Regions from separate parts of the Pseudoalteromonas galatheae genome, predicted to be linked through region 1. Evidence: predicted binding sites of a transcription regulator. Region 1 holds the regulator's gene; each other region holds the start of a gene.
The links. Region 1 encodes ArgR, which controls arginine synthesis, uptake and breakdown. Its sites were predicted from a motif close to ANTGAATANNTATTCANT; they were not measured.
Positions count from the first base shown of each region.

Region 1 (6,089 bases):
GGCTTCACTTTGCTTCTTAGTTGCTTCAGCCATTGCTGCTTGTACTTCGGCCTCGGCACGGCCAATATCACGTTTACCTTGCGCTTCGGCTTCTAGTTTTTGCTGTAGCACTTTGGCATCTGTTTCGCCTTGTATCGCACTTGCAGTGGCTTTAGCCTTGATGATATCAGCCTCAGCAAGACCTGGTGCGGCAGCCTCAACCTGAGCAGCCTCTGCAAGAATTTTCTTCGACTCAGCGGTCTGGTTCGCAATACGCAGCTCCGCCGCAGCCATTTTTTCCATTTCTCGGGCTTTAAATTCAGCAGCTTGTTCTTTGGCTTTAGCTGCTTCAATATCTTTAACCAACGCCTCTTCGGCTTCTGCTTGAGCAAGAATAATTTTCGCTTGCTTTTCTCGTTCAGCTTCTGCAATACATTGTACGTCTTTGATACGCTCCTGTTCTTCAGCAACGGTTTTCTCTACGGCAACACGTTCGCGTTGGACATCGGCGATTTCTTTTTGCTCGACTTCCAGTGCTTTGGCTTTTTGGATACGTAAAATTTCGGTTTCGCGTTCGCGCTCAATAATTTCTATCTGGCGAGAGCGTGTGACTTTTTCTTCTTCGATGCCGAGTAAGCGAAGGCGATTTTGCTCTGCAACATCGATTTCACGCTGTTTATTGTGTTCTGCAATTGCAATTGCTTCGTCCGCTTTGAGGCGTGCTTCTTCGGCTTTTAAGCGCTCTTCATGCTTAACACGTTCAGCTTCTGCGGCTTCGCGAGCGCGCACTGATTCGATTTCACGGCGCTGTCTTGCGCTAGCGTCTTCTTTTTGTCTCTCGACTTCTGCGGCTTTTTCAAATGCTGCTTGGTTTTGGTTGTCGATTTGCGCTTTTTCATCGCATTTAAGCTGGTTAGTTTCCACGTTTTGGCGTGAGGTTTTTTCGGTAATACGGCGAATACCTTCAGCATCAAGAATGTTATTTGGATCTAACTTGTCGATTGAGGTTTGTTCAAGATAGTCAATTGCGACATCCTCTAACGTATAGCCAGATAAATCTTGTCCAATCACTTCTTTAATAGAATCTCGGAACTCGTTACGATGTGTAAATAGCTCCTCAAAATTCATGCGCTTACCAACGGTTTTCAAGGCTTCGGAGAATTTTGCCTCAAATAATGCTTGTAAGGTTTCTGGTGCCGAGGCACGTGCACAGCCAACTTGTTTCGCAACGCGTAGGATATCTTCTTTGTTTTCGTTTACGCGAATGTAAAAAGTGATGGCGATGTCAGCACGGATATTGTCTTTACAGATCAGGCCGCTATTTTCACGACGCTCCAATACCATGCGGTTAGTTGAAATATCCATGACTTCCATTTTATGGATCACGGGTAGCACAATGCCGCCCGTTGTTGTGACATCAGGCTCATTTTTCATCTTGTTGATGATCAATGCCTGACCCTGTTCGACCTTGCGGTAGAACTTTCCAATCAGAAGTAGAATGGCAAAAATAATGACGATGGATATGCCCACGATTGCGAGCACCGGTCCGAGGTTGTTTAGAAATTCCATGTTTTTTCCTGCGTTGCGCTATGTTGTTTGAGTTGGTACTAGCTATGCCAACTCGTTCCTAAATTCCGTTATTTTCCGTACTATTACCAAGGTTTAGCCACAATCGTGTAGCTATGTGTAAGGGGGTCATGTTCGATAAGTAAGGCATTGTCTCCTAGTGTGAAAGTGTTTTCTTCGTCCGAGCGCACTTCGATAAGTTGCTCTGTTCCTTGAATATATACTCTGGCTTGACCAAACGTGTTGTTAACTCTTGATGTTGCAATAACGCATTCGAGCCCAACCAGCGCTTGCTTTGATGTGGTTTCTTGGCTTTCGAAAAAGCGTCGTAGTGGCCTTACAATGACGGCGGTTAGTGGTAATGCAACAATGAGGCTAGCAAGCATAAATACCGTGCCCATCAGGTAGTAAAAAATGCCATTACCCAGCAGGTAAGCAAAAAACTGTTGCACATAAATACTGGTAATCCAGCCTAGCGCGATGATTAAACTCAATGAAATACTCACTGGGACACCACCAAAAGCGACCTCCCAAAAAGAACCAGAGCTTGCGCCTTCGGCTTCAATATCAACATCGCCTTCTAAGATATCGATATCAGCAAAACCAAGTAAAGCAATTAACCAGAACAACAGCACAATCAGTAGTAGTGTTGAAAAAATAACAGTGGGAAACGTAAATGCAGTATTTAAAAATTCCATTGCTGTTCCTTAGTTCCTTGTATTTCCATTTTTTGCGGTAGGGGGCCTATCAATGTTATTAGGTGTCTCTAATTTGTCAGAGCGATTGAATCCCCGTTCCGTATCATAGGATAGTGAGATGATTGAGTAAAGAGAATAGCGAGCAGATCCAATGAGCTTAAATGCCGCCGAAAATAAGCTATAGAAGCTAATCAATCAGCTTAAAAAACTATCCACGCGTAATGAGAAAATCCCACCTTGCGTTTCTAAAGTTGCCACACACGGACATATTATGTCAAACATTTTTTGCTGTAAAGATAAGCAGTTTATTCTGTTTATTGTAATAGTGAGAAAGCGTAATTGCTCAGAGGAAAGTACCAGAGTAAGTGCTAACTTGTGAGTCAGCACTAATAAAAATAACAGACTAAACGTTATCGAACAGGGTTTTTACTTTGTCTAAAGTAATGTCGATTTCAGAGACTTTTGCAGGCGCAATGAAAATCGTGTCGTCGCCAGCAATGGTACCTAATACGCCATCTGCGGTACCTAAAGAGTCAAGTAATCTTGCAATTAATTGTGCAGCCCCCGGGCTGGTTCGAATTATAATCATCATTTCGTTGTGCATAATATCAACGACTAACTGACGCAAAGGACTTTTTGCTGTCGGTACGCTCATTTCTGCGGGTAAACAGTAAACCATTTCTTGCTTAGCATTGCGTGTACGTACAGCACCAAACTTGCTCAGCATGCGCGACACTTTACTCTGACTGACATTGTCAAACCCTTGTTGTTTTAGAGCATCAACAATTTCGCCTTGAGAGCCAAAGTTTTCTTCTTTTAAAATGGCTTTAAATGCTTTGATAAGTGCTTCTTGTTTTTCTTGCGGCTGCATAGTCTGTCTTCTTTTACGGCTAATCTTTAAATTCTACACAAAACCACTAAGATTCCCAAATTTGCGCGACCAAAATGACAGTCGTAAAGCATAAATAGACAAAGTGTCGCGATCTTTACACTTTTATTTAAGACATTAGTCAAAAAATCTCGAAAATAACCGTGATTAATTTGTGTTTAACAGCGCTTTTCATTATCTTTACTGCACACTCAATTCCACCTTCAAATTATGGAGAATTCAAATGAAAGTTGCTGTATTAGGTGCCGCTGGCGGTATCGGTCAAGCTCTATCTTTATTGCTTAAAAATGGTCTTCCAGCTGGCTCTGAGTTAGCGCTTTATGACGTTGCACCTGTTGTACCTGGTGTTGCAGTTGACTTATCTCACATCCCAACTGCGGTAAAAGTAGCGGGTTATGGTAAAGACGACCTAGACCCAGCTCTTGCTGGTGCTGACGTAGTGCTTATCCCAGCTGGTATGCCTCGTAAGCCTGGTATGGACCGTGCTGACCTATTCAACGTTAACGCAGGTATCATCAAGACACTTGCTGAAGGTATCGTTAGAAACTGCCCTAAAGCACTTGTTGGTATCATCACAAACCCAGTAAATGGCACGGTACCAATCGTTGCTGAAGTGTTCAAAAAAGCAGGTACTTATGATCCAGCTCGCGTATTCGGTGTAACAACGCTTGACGTTATCCGCGCTGAAACTTTTATCGCAGAGCTTAAAGGTCTAGACGTTGCTGAAGTTAAGATCCCAGTAATTGGTGGTCACTCAGGTACTACAATTCTACCTCTACTTTCTCAAGTTGAAGGTGTTGAGTTCACTGACGAAGAAGTTGCTTCACTAACAACTCGTATCCAAAACGCGGGTACTGAAGTGGTTGAAGCTAAAGCGGGTGGCGGTTCAGCTACACTTTCAATGGGTGCAGCAGCAGCACGTTTCTGCTTCTCACTAGTGAAAGGCTTACAAGGTGAAGAAGTACTTGAGTACGCATACGTTGAAGGTAACACAGGCGACGCAACATTCTTTGCACAGCCAGTCATCCTTGGTAAAAACGGTGTAGAGAAGTTACTTCCTTACGGTGAGCTAAGCGCGTTTGAGCAAAAAGCAAAAGACGACATGCTAGCGACACTTGAAAAAGACATCAAAGAAGGTGTTGATTTCATGGCGTAAGCCAAATTGATACAAAAAAACCAGTCGCTTCACAGTGACTGGTTTTTTTTATGCTTGATTCTTCTTAGTGAAGAATACGTGCTCTGATAGTGCCTTCAACCGCACTTAACTCTTTCAACGCCACTTCAGAGTGGTCACTATCGACGTCGATAACCACGTAACCAATAGATTCATCCGTTTGTAGGTATTGCGCCGCTATATTGATACCGTGCTGAGCGAACGCTTGGTTGATTTGCGTTAGTACGCCTGGGCGGTTTACGTGTACGTGCAATAAACGACTTCGGTTTGATAATTCAGGTAGAGAAACCTCAGGGAAGTTAACAGCCGTGACTGTTGAACCGTTATCTGAATACTTCGCCAACTTACCCGCGACTTCCACACCGATGTTTTCTTGTGCTTCTTGGGTAGAACCACCAACGTGTGGGGTTAGCAGAGCATTATCAAACTCGCGTAGTGGTGAGACGAATTCTTCATGATTAGATTTTGGCTCAACGGGGAATACATCGATAGCAGCGCCGGAAAGTTTCTTAGCCGCTAATGCTTCAGCTAAGGCGTCGATATCAACAACCGTTCCACGTGATGCGTTAATTAGGATTGCGCCTTGCTTCATCACTTCAATTTCAGCCATGCCAATAAGATTTTTGGTTTGTGGCGTCTCTGGTACATGTAAACTGACTACGTCCGCTCTTTGCAGCAGTTGCGTAAGCGTGTGTAACTGCGTTGCATTGCCGAGCGTTAACTTATCTTCGATGTCATAAAACTCGACGTTCATACCGATATTCTCAGCCATAATGCCGAGCTGGGTGCCGATGTGACCATAACCGATAATACCCAGCGTTTTACCACGGGCTTCGTACGAGCCGTCGGCAGATTTATCCCACTCTCCGCGATGCGCTTTTGCGTTACGTTCAGGAACACGGCGCAGTAACAAGAGAATTTCACCTAATACGAGCTCGGCTACAGAGCGGGTGTTAGAAAATGGGGCGTTGAACACGGCAATACCACGTTTTTTAGCAGCATCTAAATCTACTTGGTTGGTGCCGATGCAGAAGCAGCCAATAGCGACCAGCTTTTCAGCCTGTTCTAGTACTGCCTCTGTAAGGTGGGTACGTGAGCGGATCCCGACAAAGTGAGCATCTTTGATCCGCTCGATCAGCTCAGGCTCCGGTAAGGATGTTTTAACGTAGTCTATGTTGCTATAACCGTTGCGCTTTAGTGTCTCAACGGCGCTTTGATGTACGCCTTCTAACAACAAAATTCGAATTTTATCCTTTGATAACGAAACCTTGCTCATCTGTAATCTCACTAGTTGATTTTAGGCCCTTCTGGAGTGCCTGTTATTACAACGTCAGCGCCACGTGCGGCAAATAAGCCGTTAGTCACAACGCCAACAATCTGGTTAATTTTTTCTTCAAGCGCTTTTGCTGCGCTAATTTCTAGGCCATGCACATCAAGAATGACATTGCCGTTATCTGTGATAACGCCTTGGCGGTAAACCGGATCGCCACCTAGTTTTAGTAACTCTCTTGCCACGTAGCTACGCGCCATTGGGATCACTTCAACAGGTAGTGGAAATGCGCCTAGCGTCTCAACATGCTTTGTATTATCAACGATACAAACAAATTTCTTGGCAACTGCTGCAACGATTTTCTCGCGCGTCAGTGCTGCGCCACCACCTTTTATCATTTCGTTGGTGCTATTGATTTCGTCTGCGCCATCGACATATACCGCAAGCTCTGACACATCGTTTAACTCGAAAACTTCAATACCAAGTGCTTTTAGCTTCTCTGTTGAAGCTTCA
Region 1 covers NZ_PNCO02000001.1:650,025-656,113, forward strand. Annotated here, with positions in the region: gene CWC29_RS02785 (hypothetical protein) at 1-1,548, opposite strand, end outside; gene CWC29_RS02790 (OB-fold-containig protein) at 1,632-2,243, opposite strand; gene argR (transcriptional regulator ArgR) at 2,647-3,114, opposite strand; gene mdh (malate dehydrogenase) at 3,356-4,288, shown strand; gene serA (phosphoglycerate dehydrogenase) at 4,353-5,582, opposite strand; gene rpiA (ribose-5-phosphate isomerase RpiA) at 5,594-6,089, opposite strand, start outside.

Region 2 (6,089 bases), 2.0 Mb from region 1:
GTTTTAGATTGTGGCAGCCACACGACAATATTGTCTCTCGAGTGCCCTGCACCTGGGTAATAGGTTTCAACGACACCAGACTTTATCGCTGCTGAGGCTTGCGGCAAATTATGTAACGCGATTGCGCTGTGTTTTTGGGCTAATAGATGATTAGTTTGGGCTGATGCATAGGTTGGGATCTGGTGTTTATTTAATACCGCTAGGCCACCGCTTGCATCTTGATGATAATGCGTGACCACCGCCCCTTTGACATTGAGCTTGCGGTCCTCAGTCCATAATAGCAACGCTTCTGTGTCTTGCTCGGTCCAAGGTGTATCAACAATGTACGCGTCTTGACCGTCGACCACAATCAACCCTGAGCCTGACACTAACCCCCAGGGTTCAACGCGTAGCGAAGATTCATGTTTATAAACATGCTCTGCAATCGGCGTTACCACTAAAGTCGACACTTCCGTTGCAACTGTCACGCAGGACAACAAGAATAAGAAAGGAGCTAAAAACTTCATCTGAAGTTGTTCGTGTTAATTAAAAGTGACGAAAGACTATCAAGTTCAAGAATATAAAGTCCAGAAATAAAAATGCGCGGCAACCTAAAATCGCCACGCAAATGGTTGGAGAAGTGTAACTTAGCCTACCAGTGCAAGCAAAATACCAGCAGCAACCGCACTGCCTAATACACCCGCGACATTGGGGCCCATCGCATGCATCAGCAAGAAGTTATGTGGATTACTTTCAAGGCCGACCTTATTAACCACACGCGCAGCCATTGGCACTGCAGACACCCCAGCGGCACCAACCAGCGGATTAATGGGCGTATCGCTAAACTTATTCATAGTTTTAGCCATTAACACTCCTGTTGCTGTGCCAATTCCAAATGCCACGGCACCTAACGCTAAAATCCCCAACGTCTCAACCGTTAAGAATTGATCAGCTGCCAACTTTGAGCCCACCGCCAATCCGAGGAAAATGGTGGTGATATTAATCAATTCATTTTGTGCTGTTTTACTCAAACGATCTACTACGCCACACTCTTTCATCAAGTTACCCAAACAGAACATACCAACCAAAGGTGTTGCAGCAGGTAAAAACAATATCGTCAAACCTAGTACGGCCAGAGGAAATAAGATTTTTTCGGTTTTTGATACATGGCGCAGTTGTGGCATCGCAATCTGACGCTCCTGCTGCGTCGTGAGTGCTTTCATGATTGGTGGTTGAATAATTGGCACCAACGCCATATATGAATAGGCCGCCACCGCAATTGCCCCTAGTAACTCGGGTGCAAGCTTAGACGCGAGGAATATCGCAGTTGGTCCATCTGCACCGCCAATAATAGCGATTGCTGAAGCGTCTTGCAGGGTAAATTCAAAGCCCGGAATATAATTCAGCAAAATAGCCCCAAACAAAGTGGCAAAAATCCCAAACTGCGCAGCGGCACCAAGCAACAGCATCTTGGGGTTGGCTATCAAGGCACTAAAGTCTGTCATCGCCCCCACCCCCATAAAGATCAGCAAGGGGAATACTCCGCTGTCTATACCAATGTAATACACGTAGTACAACAGTCCGCCTGGATCGGCAAGCCCAGCAACAGGAATATTCGTGAGTATGGCACCAAAGCCAATCGGCACCAGCAGGAGCGGCTCAAAGTTTTTGGCGATCGCAAGATACAAAAGTCCGCAGCCTACAGCCATCATGCAAAGTGCTGGCACTGTGAAGTTGGCAAGCCCTGTTGCTTGCCATAAATTAAGTAACCCTTCCATCACGACACCCTTATGCTAAAGACATGATGGCATCGCCAGCACTGACGGAGTCGCCTTCAGAGACGAGTAGCTCCGCGACTTGGCCACTGTGTGTTGCACGCACCTCGGTTTCCATTTTCATGGCTTCCATGATGAGTACCACATCGCCCTCTTGTACTTCATCTCCTGCCCGCACCATAAGCTTAAAAATATTGCCGGCAAGTGGCGCATTCAAAGTTTCACTGGAGCTCACAGAGGTTGATTGCGGAATAAGCTCACTGTCTTTGACTTGTACTTCTTTGAGCTCACCACCCGGCGCAACCACTACATCGTATACTTTACCATCCACCTTTACGCTGTAACGCTCAGCAGCTGATGAATTGGCTTTAGCAGGCGTCGCTGCAGCTTTTTGTTCTTTACTTTCAACAAGCGTCGGCTTTGGCTCAAATGCATCTGGATTATTGCGATTTTTCAGGAATTTAAGACCAATCTGAGGGAATAATGCATAGGTAAGCACATCATCAATAACCTCATCTGCTAGGTTAATTTGCTCCTCTTTTGAAGTGGCGACTAACTCGCTTTGTAAACTATCCAACTCAGGTTCAATTAAGTCAGCAGGACGGCAAGTAATAGGCTCTGCGCCTTCAAGCACGCGTTGTTGCAAAGCTTGGTCGACTTGCGCTGGTGTCGCGCCATATTCGCCTTTCAGCACGCCAGCAGTTTCTTTGGTTATAGACTTGTATCGCTCACCAGTCAGTACGTTTAATACCGCTTGCGTCCCAACTATCTGTGAGGTTGGTGTTACGAGCGGCAGATAGCCAAGCTCTTTACGCACACTTGGAATTTCTTTTAGTACCGCGTCAAGCTTGTCACCTGCACCTTGCTCTCGAAGTTGATTTTCCATATTGGTTAACATGCCACCTGGCACTTGTGCAGATAGAATACGACCATCTACCCCTTTCAAGCTGCCTTCAAAAGCGGCATATTTCTTTCTCACTTCACGGAAATAAGCTGCAACTTCTTCAAGCTCAAGTAAGTCAAGCCCTGTATCACGTTCTGTGCCTTCCACAATCGCCGCAATAGTTTCTGTTGCGCTATGGCCATAGGTCATACTCATCGAAGAAATCGCCGTATCGAGCATATCGATACCCGCATCTATGGCTTTTTGATAAGTTGCGGTGCTGAGTCCTGTGGTTGCATGGCACTGCATTGCGATAGGAATCGAGACGGACGCTTTAAGCCCAGAGATTAATTTTTCGGCATCATAGGGTTTCAGTAACCCAGCCATGTCCTTGATACAAATAGAGTGACAGCCTAAGTCTTCAAGCTGCTTAGCTTGCGTGAGCCACATTTCCAGCGTATGAACTGGGCTTACGGTGTACGAAATCGTCCCCTGCGCATGCGCGCCCACTTTAATGGCCGCTTTAATGGCCGTTTCTAAGTTGCGCACATCGTTCATTGCGTCGAATATTCTAAATACATCTACCCCGTTATGGTGGGCACGTTCAACAAACTTTTCGACAACATCATCAGCATAATGACGATAGCCCAATAAATTTTGGCCACGCAGTAGCATTTGCTGTTTGGTTTTCGGCATCGCAGCTTTCAGTGCACGGATCCGCTCCCATGGATCTTCGCCTAAATAGCGAATACACGAGTCGAAGGTTGCTCCCCCCCATGATTCAACAGACCAATAGCCCATATTGTCGAGCTTCTCAGCGATGGGAAGCATATCTTCCAAACGCATTCTGGTGGCGAGTAATGACTGATGCGCATCGCGCAGCACTAATTCGGTTAGCTTTAACTGTGACATGCAAAACCCCTATTAATTGTTTTTTCTGTAGGCTGCAACGGCAGCACTAATGGCTGCAATATGTGCCTGCGGCACACCCTGTGACGATGTTGCTCTGGTAGTTTTTGATCTTGTGGTACTTGGCGCTACTTCTTTAAATTGAGCAGCAAAGTTGGCCAACAGCCGCATCGCAAAAATCAAAATGGACAGAAAAACAAAAACACCAACCATGCCGGTCAGCATGAGATTTCCTGCTTGCAGTAGCTGCGCTCCAATATCCATTTTTACCCCTTACTTGCTGTTTGGTTTTCCTATTCGATGTTAACGAACTGGTATAAACCTTCACTTTTTGTAGATATTTATTCACCTTATAACAAAAAATGTTCCAATGTAAAGCCCATTGTAAATTGGTATTACCAAAACACTTAACTTACAAATAATCAGTGAGTTAACTAGGAAAGTACTAATAAATATAGAAAATTAACGTAATAAATATGAAAAATATTCAAAATAGCGTCAACTAATACTGAGATTTTAATGAATATAGAATGGATTTTTGATTACGCAAGGCAAATTGTAAATTGGACAGACCAAAACGTAACGTTTACGTAAACGTCACCCTGTGTAGCACGTATTTCGCTGGTTGTAGCAAAAGGCAGCTGCAAACAATTTATTCGCATTACAGCTTTTTCAATACAGATGGGTATAATAGGGGGAAATTTTTGCCAAAACGAACGTCTATGCCCTCCCTTGAACAAAATGAAAATTTATCTTTTCAAAGCCAATTTAAGTTAGATAAAGCCTACTATCGAGAGTGTTTTGAAGAATCTGAAGCTAATGGGCTTGCGGTTAAACCGAAATATGGTCTCCTTGTACTGCTAATTGCGTTGGGGCTGTTTGCAATTTACGGTTTGCAAGAGCATTACGTCGGAAACTTTCTTATTTTACTAGCTGTGGTTGAATGCGTTGCTTTCTATTATCGCAAAGCGTGGTGGGTGATAAGGCAAGCATATTCTCGCGCAGCTGGTAATACCGTTGAAGTTTCAATCACTAAAACTGGCATTAGTACCAAGGCAACACATGCCGAATTTTCTTACCCATTTGACGACTTAGATAAACTCGTCGAAACAGACAGAGGTTTTTTGGTGTTTCACCAAAATAAACCGAGCTATATCAGTAAATCTGGACTTAGCGAAGAAGCAATTACCTTTTTATCTGGGCAAAGCCAGAAATAAAAAACCCCGCAGCCGCGGGGTTTTTTTGCTAGTTAACATGATTTAACTAGCATCGTAATTCAGTATTTGGTCAATTACATATTGCCTGGGCTAGATTTTTCAGCCTGAATTCGCATGTAAATTTCTTCACGGTGAACTGAAACATCTTTAGGCGCATTTACACCAATACGTACTTGGTTACCTTTAACACCTAGTACTGTTACAGTCACTTCATCACCAATCATCAGGGTTTCACCTACTCGACGAGTTAGTATTAGCATTCTCTTGCTCCTGTTATTCCAAAATTTAAAAGATTCCGCGTCAAATCCATTTTAAATAAAAGTTCCTAGAAAAGTAAGCAAAAACTTCTTTTACTCAGTACTTTCCAATCCGAATTTGGCATGTAAAGCCCGAACAGCTAGCTCTAAATATTTTTCTTCTACCAGTGCCGAGATTTTTATCTCTGATGTGGATACTAATAGAGTGTGAATATTTTCTTCGGCCAATGCCATAAAAAAGAGACCAGCAGCACCTGAATGAGATTTCATCCCGATGCCAACCACTGAGATTTTTGCCACGTTAGCATTAACCTCTACGGTTGCGCCACCTAAATTTTGTGCATGTTGCGCTAAAACTTCTTCCGCCAGAATACAATCATTTGTGTGCACAGTAAAAGCATAGTCTATTTTTTTCTCACTGTGGTTCAAATGGTTAATCATATCGACTTCAATATTATGCTCACCAAGAAGCGAAAGTACATTGGCAAGATTACTAGGTTTTGCATCGACATTGTTAACTAGGATAAGTGCTTCGTCTTTGACACTCGCTACCCCAGAGACCACTTTAGTGTTTTTCATCTTACCTTCCTCATAGCTAATTAAGGTGCCGTTATCGGGAGAAAACGAAGAAAGTACGCGCAGTGGTACATTGTATCGACCGGCCGCTTCAACCGAGCGGATCTGCAAAACTTTAGCGCCAACACTTGCCAGCTCCAACATCTCAGGAAAAGTAATATGTGATAAACGCCTTGCATTTGGCTCTATTCGTGGATCGGTAGTGTACACACCGTCGACATCAGTATATATCTGACATTCGTCTGCTTGCAAAGCCCCTGCGATTTCAACTGCTGAGGTATCTGTACCACCACGCCCCAACGTGGTGATATTGCCTTCTTCATCGCGTCCTTGAAATCCGGCAATAATGGTTATTCGGTTATGCTCAAGCTCTTGCTTTAAGCGGGTCGTGTCTATTTCCGTGATCCGCGCTTTAGAGAACATGTTATCGGTTTTAATACCAACCTGATCGGCAAGTAAGCTCACGGCAGAATGCCCACGCTTAATGATGGCC
Region 2 covers NZ_PNCO02000001.1:2,641,910-2,647,998, forward strand. Annotated here, with positions in the region: gene bla (subclass B1 metallo-beta-lactamase) at 1-506, opposite strand, end outside; gene CWC29_RS11680 (sodium ion-translocating decarboxylase subunit beta) at 627-1,757, opposite strand; gene oadA (sodium-extruding oxaloacetate decarboxylase subunit alpha) at 1,768-3,549, opposite strand; gene CWC29_RS11690 (OadG family protein) at 3,562-3,810, opposite strand; gene CWC29_RS11695 (YcxB family protein) at 4,251-4,763, shown strand; gene csrA (carbon storage regulator CsrA) at 4,838-5,023, opposite strand; gene CWC29_RS11705 (aspartate kinase) at 5,114-6,089, opposite strand, start outside.
Region 2: a site for ArgR is predicted at 3,879-3,896, ahead of CWC29_RS11690 (OadG family protein). Genes of this name have one in related genera too.

Region 3 (6,089 bases), 610 kb from region 1:
GATGTCAAAATCAGACGAAAACCCAAATGGTTTTGTGATGCTGTTGGATGAACCTAAGAAGATAGAGAAAAAGCTGAAAAAAGCGGTAACGGATTCAGATGAGCAAGCACGGATTTACTTTGATCGTGTTGAAAAGCCTGGTGTGTCCAACTTACTGACGCTACTCAGTGTTGCAACTAAACGCTCAATTGAAGAGTTAGTGCCAGAGTACGAAGACAAAATGTACGGTCATTTGAAAAAAGACACTGCCGATGCGGTAGTGAATATGCTTGAGCCTATTCAAGCGCGCTTTAAAGAAATCCGTGAAGATCAAACTCTGCTGAACGAAATCATGAAAAAAGGCGCGGAAAAAGCAAGTATTCGTGCCGAGAAAACGCTTAAAGCTGTGTATGACGCCGTCGGTTTTATTCCACGCGGTTGATAAAAACACAAAGAAAAGACACCATTTATGGTGTCTTTTTGTATTAAAAGGGGCGATAGCCCCTTGGCTTAAAGCAGATACTAGATATAAGAAAACCTTCCTGTTGAGTTCGTGATAAAATAGATTTATAACGAAGATCTTTACCCCAGTGGCGAATAGGCTGCTTGGTTCTTTTAGTGGTACCTACATGCTGTTGATGATTGATAACTATGATTCCTTTACCTACAACCTAGTGCAGTATTTTCAGCACTTAGATGTGGATGTGCTGGTAAAGCGAAATGATGAAATCAGCGCCTCACAAATCAAGCAGCTTAATCCTAAATATGTTGTGTTATCTCCAGGTCCTTGTAGCCCTGATGAAGCTGGGATCTCGCTTGAAGTCGTAAAACGTCTACAGGGACAAATCCCTATTCTCGGCATTTGCCTAGGTCATCAAACTATCGCACAAGCTTTAGGTGGCAAAGTCATTCGAGCAAAACAAGTGATGCATGGTAAGACGTCTCAAGTGCACCATAACAACATAGGCGTATTTCAAGGCCTACCATCACCATACGAAGTATGCCGTTACCACTCTTTGGTTGTTGAGCAAAGTAGCTTACCAAATGCTCTAGCCGTAACGGCTTGGACACAGACACAAGAGGGGGAGCGTGATGAAATTATGGGGCTCTTGGCATCCGATAGAGCACTTGAAGGTGTGCAATTTCACCCAGAAGCTATCCTCACGGAACACGGCTTAGCATTACTTGATAACTTTATAAAACGCTTCTAAAGTTTAAACAAAACCAACAGGATTTCGCCTAAGTGTTATACATCCATATTTACTGCGCTTTTGCTGGTTAGACTGGTTTTTGATACATAACTTTTTGATTCTATTGTGCGCAATATCAAATCATAATATTGCTTTTACTGGTATAATGTTGGTCAGTAAGACGATTCTGTTGAGTGCTTAACTCAGTATTTTTCTTTTAGATAAGTAGCATGCATGACGCAAGAAAATAAGCAAATTAGAATGGCACAAGCGCTATCCGAGCGTGCCCATGACCTTCTTATCAGCCTCAACTTTGCGCAAAAGCAAATAGGCTATATCCACACGTTTGATATTAGCTACGGTGAGAATATCGCCCAGCGCACTATGCTAGAGGTGGAAATTGCTGCGGCTGCCAAACGACAAGAAAGTAGTACAAGTCATCACAAATATATTGCTAAAGCGAGTAAGCATCTACATTCCGTTATCGAAGAAGCTATCACAAAGCAGCTGCATGACCTTGATAATATCTATCATGAAGTGATTGGTATTCAAGACTCCGTTCCTGCGATCTTAGATATTCTTGCCGTGCGCTCAGCTTCGGTTGGGCGCTTAGAGCCTTTGGTCAATGACTTAAGTTGGTTGGGTCGTGAGCTGGTTTCGCTAGTCAACTTGCCACAATATCGCAAAAAAAACAGCAAAGGTACGTCTATTAAGGTCGACACGCCGGCATTAGCTTTAAGGTATTTAGGCCTTGAGAACTTGCAAATGGTCATCCCGACAATGGCGGTGAGACATTGGATGCCGCATGCTACAGAACCATTTGGTTTAATGAAGCGTAAATTACGCGAGCTGAGCATGAGCACGGCTATTGCGGCAAAAGAACTGGCGCCATTTTTTGGGGTAAAAGAGCAACATGCATTTACTTTGGGCATGTTACTGGAGCTTGGGAAAGTGGCCTTGATCCGTCTTTATTTACGGACCTTCGAAAAGGTATGGCAAGCCAAGGTACAAATAGCACGAGACAAAAAGCAAAAAGACCTACACACCGCATTAATGGAGTTATCTCCTGATCCGTTATTTTTACGTAACTTGTTGATTGAACACTCGGCAGAGATTTCACGTAAGTTAATTGAAAAAATGGAGTTACGTTATTTGCCCTTTAATGCCGTCATGGAAGAGTATGCGCAAACTTATCTACCTAATGCGCATAAAAACATTACCGACCCACTACCTTTGACGCAAGTGATGCAAAAAGCCTATGGCTACGGACAACTACTTGTTTTAAAAGATAGTCAGTTGATTGAAGACGATGAAGCGGAAATTTTGCTCAATCATTTGGAACTTACCGAGGAAATGCGTCAACAGCTGGCAAAATGTGCGTTCCATAACCTACAGTTGACGATTTTGTAAAAAAAATTGAAATTTTTTTTGCGACTATTCATTCAAAACCTAATCTTAAATGATCTGTGCAAGGCTGCACGGGGCTTGCTTTGCCCTAAATATCTGCCCTAGATAGTTATTCACTTGAGTTGAGAATATATGTTAAACCCTTGAATACTAAGGGCTGAGAACGTGGTATAAGTGAGACAAATAGCGCTTTTTCTGGAATAATGAGCGTATGAATTTTGTGCCATCAAGGGGCGGGTCAAAATACATAGCACCGAATTGGTGTGAATAAATATCCTATCAAGTGGCGGCTACACGCCGACCTCCAAAGGGAAATGACTCCTTGTTTGCACTTTCACTCACCAAATATGAGGAAATAAAATGACTATCAATCGTGAATTGTTTGACGACGTAATGGTACCTAACTACGCACCTTCAGCGGTAATTCCAGTGAAAGGTGAAGGTTCTCGAGTACGGGATCAGGAAGGTCGTGAGTACATCGACTTTGCTGGTGGTATCGCAGTTAACTGTCTAGGTCATTGTCACCCAGCTTTGGTGGGCGCGCTTAAAGAGCAAGGCGAAAAAATTTGGCACCTTTCTAATGTGATGACGAATGAGCCTGCACTACGTTTAGCGAAAAAGCTAACCGATGCGACGTTCGCAGAAAAAGTCTATTTTGCAAACTCAGGTGCAGAAGCGAACGAAGCGGCGCTTAAACTAGCACGCCGTTGGGCGCTTGATAAATTTGGTGCTGAAAAGTCACAAATTATCTCTTTCAACAAAGGTTTCCACGGCCGTACTTTCTTTACTGTGACCGTAGGTGGTCAAGCTGCATACTCTGATGGCTTTGGTCCAAAGCCGGGCGACATCGTTCACACAGACTATAACGATTTAGCTGCATTTGAAGCGCTTATCTCAGACAGCACTTGTGCCGTGATGATGGAGCCGCTACAAGGCGAAGGTGGTATCGTTTCACCAACTGCTGAGTTTGTAAAAGGTGTTCGCGAGCTGTGTGACAAGCACAACGCGCTACTTATTTTTGATGAAGTGCAAACAGGTGTTGGCCGCACTGGTGACCTGTATGCATACCAAGGTTTAAACGTAACGCCAGATATTTTAACAACGGCTAAAGCACTTGGCGGTGGTTTCCCTATCGGTGCGATGATCACAACAACTGAGATTGCAGCACACCTAAAAGTAGGTACTCACGGTTCTACCTACGGTGGTAACCCGCTGGCGTGTGCGGTTGCAGAAGCGGCATTTGACACAGTAAATACAACAGTAGTACTTGATGGCGTAAAAGCAAAAGAGCAGCTATTCCGTGAACTACTAAACGGCATCAACGAAAAGTACAACGTATTCAAAGAAGTACGTGGTAAAGGTCTATTGCTTGGTGGTGTGGTCACTGAAAAGTACGAAGGCAAAGCAAAAGAATTCTTAGTTGAAGGTATCAAGCAGGGCGTGATGTCACTCGTTGCAGGTGCAAACGTAGTGCGTTTCACTCCGTCTCTTGTTATTCCAGAAGCTGACATCCGCGAAGGGATGGCACGCTTCGAAAAAGCCGTTGCTGCGGTAGTTGCTAACAACGCTTAATACTGGTTGCAAGGTCACCTTTTGGTGGCCTTGTTGTTATCCACATTTTTGAGGAGTAAGCGGGCTCATGATGATCCTTCGCCCAATCCAAGAAAGCGATTATCCAGCGCTTTTAAACATTGCTCACGAATCAGGCCACGGTTTTACCTCTTTGCCTGTAAACGAAGAGCTATTACAGAAGAAGATTGCACGCTCTGTTGCTTCATTTGGTAAGCAAGCAGACAAGCCTTTTGATGAAGGTTATTTATTTGTATTAGAAGATACAGAAACAGGCGAGGTGGTTGGTACCAGCGGTATCGAAGCTGCGGTTGGTTTAGATGATGCGTTTTATCATTATCACCTAAGCAAAGTGATCCACTCTTCACGCACACTCGATGTTTATAAAGCAGTGGATATTTTAACGCTATGTAACGACTACACTGGCGCGACTGAATTATGCACCCTGTTTTTGAAAGATGGCTATCGCAAAGGCGCAAATGGCAAACTGTTGTCTCGCTCTCGCTTTATGTTCATTAATCAACATCGTGACCGTTTTGCTGAGACTGTTATCGCGGAAATGCGTGGTGTTTCTAACGAGCAAGGCGAAAGTCCGTTCTGGCAATGGCTTGAAGAGCACTTCTTCTCGATGGACTTCCCGACAGCGGATTATCTAACGGGGATCGGCCAAAAGGTCTTTATTGCTGAGTTAATGCCTAAGTATCCAATCTACGTAAATCTGCTTAGTAAAGAAGCACAAGCGGTGATTGGTGAGGTTCATGATAATACACGTCCTGCTATTGAGCTATTAAAGAGCGAAGGTTTCACATTTAATGGTTATGTTGATATCTTCGACGCGGGTCCAACTGTGGAAGCAAAAGTGGGGAATATCCGCACAGTTCGCAATAGTGAAACTCGTACTGTAAAAATAGGCGAAAGCAACGGTGGATTCCCTGTTATGGTCGCAAATGGTAAACTTGTTGATTATCGCGCAGCGGTAATCGAGTTAGCCCTGACTGATAGCAATGAAGTAACGCTTGCTCCACATGTTGCCGCGGCGCTAAAAGTTGAAGAAGGCGATCAAGTAAGCCTAGCAAAGATTTAAGATTGGGAACAGATTATGACAACACATGCAGCACAACTAATAAATGGTGAGTGGATTGCAGGACAAGGCGCAAGCTTTAGCTCTGTAAACCCAGCAAACAACGACGTTATTTGGAGCGCAAACGCAGCGACTGCTGAGCAAGTTGATGGCGCAGTAAAAGCGGCTCGTGAAGCTTTCTATTCATGGAGCGACATGAGTTTTGAAGCGCGTTTAGAAATTGTTAAGCGTTTCGCTGAAGTACTAAAAGAAAACAGCGAAGAGCTGGCCATCGCAATAGCTAAAGAAACGGGTAAGCCACTTTGGGAAACTCGTACAGAAGCGGGTGCTATGGTAGGTAAAATCGCGATTTCTGAGAAAGCCTATCAAGAGCGCACGGGCGTTGTTGAAAACCCAATGCCAGTTGGCCGTGCTGTGATCCGTCACAAGGCACACGGTGTAGTTGCTGTATTTGGTCCATATAACTTCCCTGGCCACTTACCAAATGGTCATATCGTACCTGCGCTACTTGCTGGTAACACGATTATCTTTAAGCCGTCTGAGCTTACACCTTATGTTGCTGAGCTAACGCTTAAATACTGGCAACAAGCAGGCCTTCCTGCTGGTGTTATTAACCTAGTTCAAGGCGAAGTTGAAACAGGTAAAGCACTTGCGTCACACGCGGGTATCGACGGCTTATTCTTTACTGGTTCTTCTCGTACGGGTCACTTGCTACATGAGCAATATGCAGGTCAACCAGGTAAGATCTTAGCGCTTGAAATGGGTGGCAATAACCCACTTATCGTAAAAGACGTAGCGGATACCAAAGCGGCAGTACACGACATTATTCAATCTGCGTTTATTTCAAGCGGTCAGCGTTGTAC
Region 3 covers NZ_PNCO02000001.1:44,418-50,506, forward strand. Annotated here, with positions in the region: gene trpS (tryptophan--tRNA ligase) at 1-421, shown strand, start outside; gene CWC29_RS00205 (anthranilate synthase component II) at 609-1,190, shown strand; gene CWC29_RS00210 (HDOD domain-containing protein) at 1,404-2,579, shown strand; gene CWC29_RS00215 (aspartate aminotransferase family protein) at 2,937-4,148, shown strand; gene astA (arginine N-succinyltransferase) at 4,216-5,229, shown strand; gene astD (succinylglutamate-semialdehyde dehydrogenase) at 5,245-6,089, shown strand, end outside.
Region 3: a site for ArgR is predicted at 2,839-2,856, ahead of CWC29_RS00215 (aspartate aminotransferase family protein). Genes of this name have one in related genera too.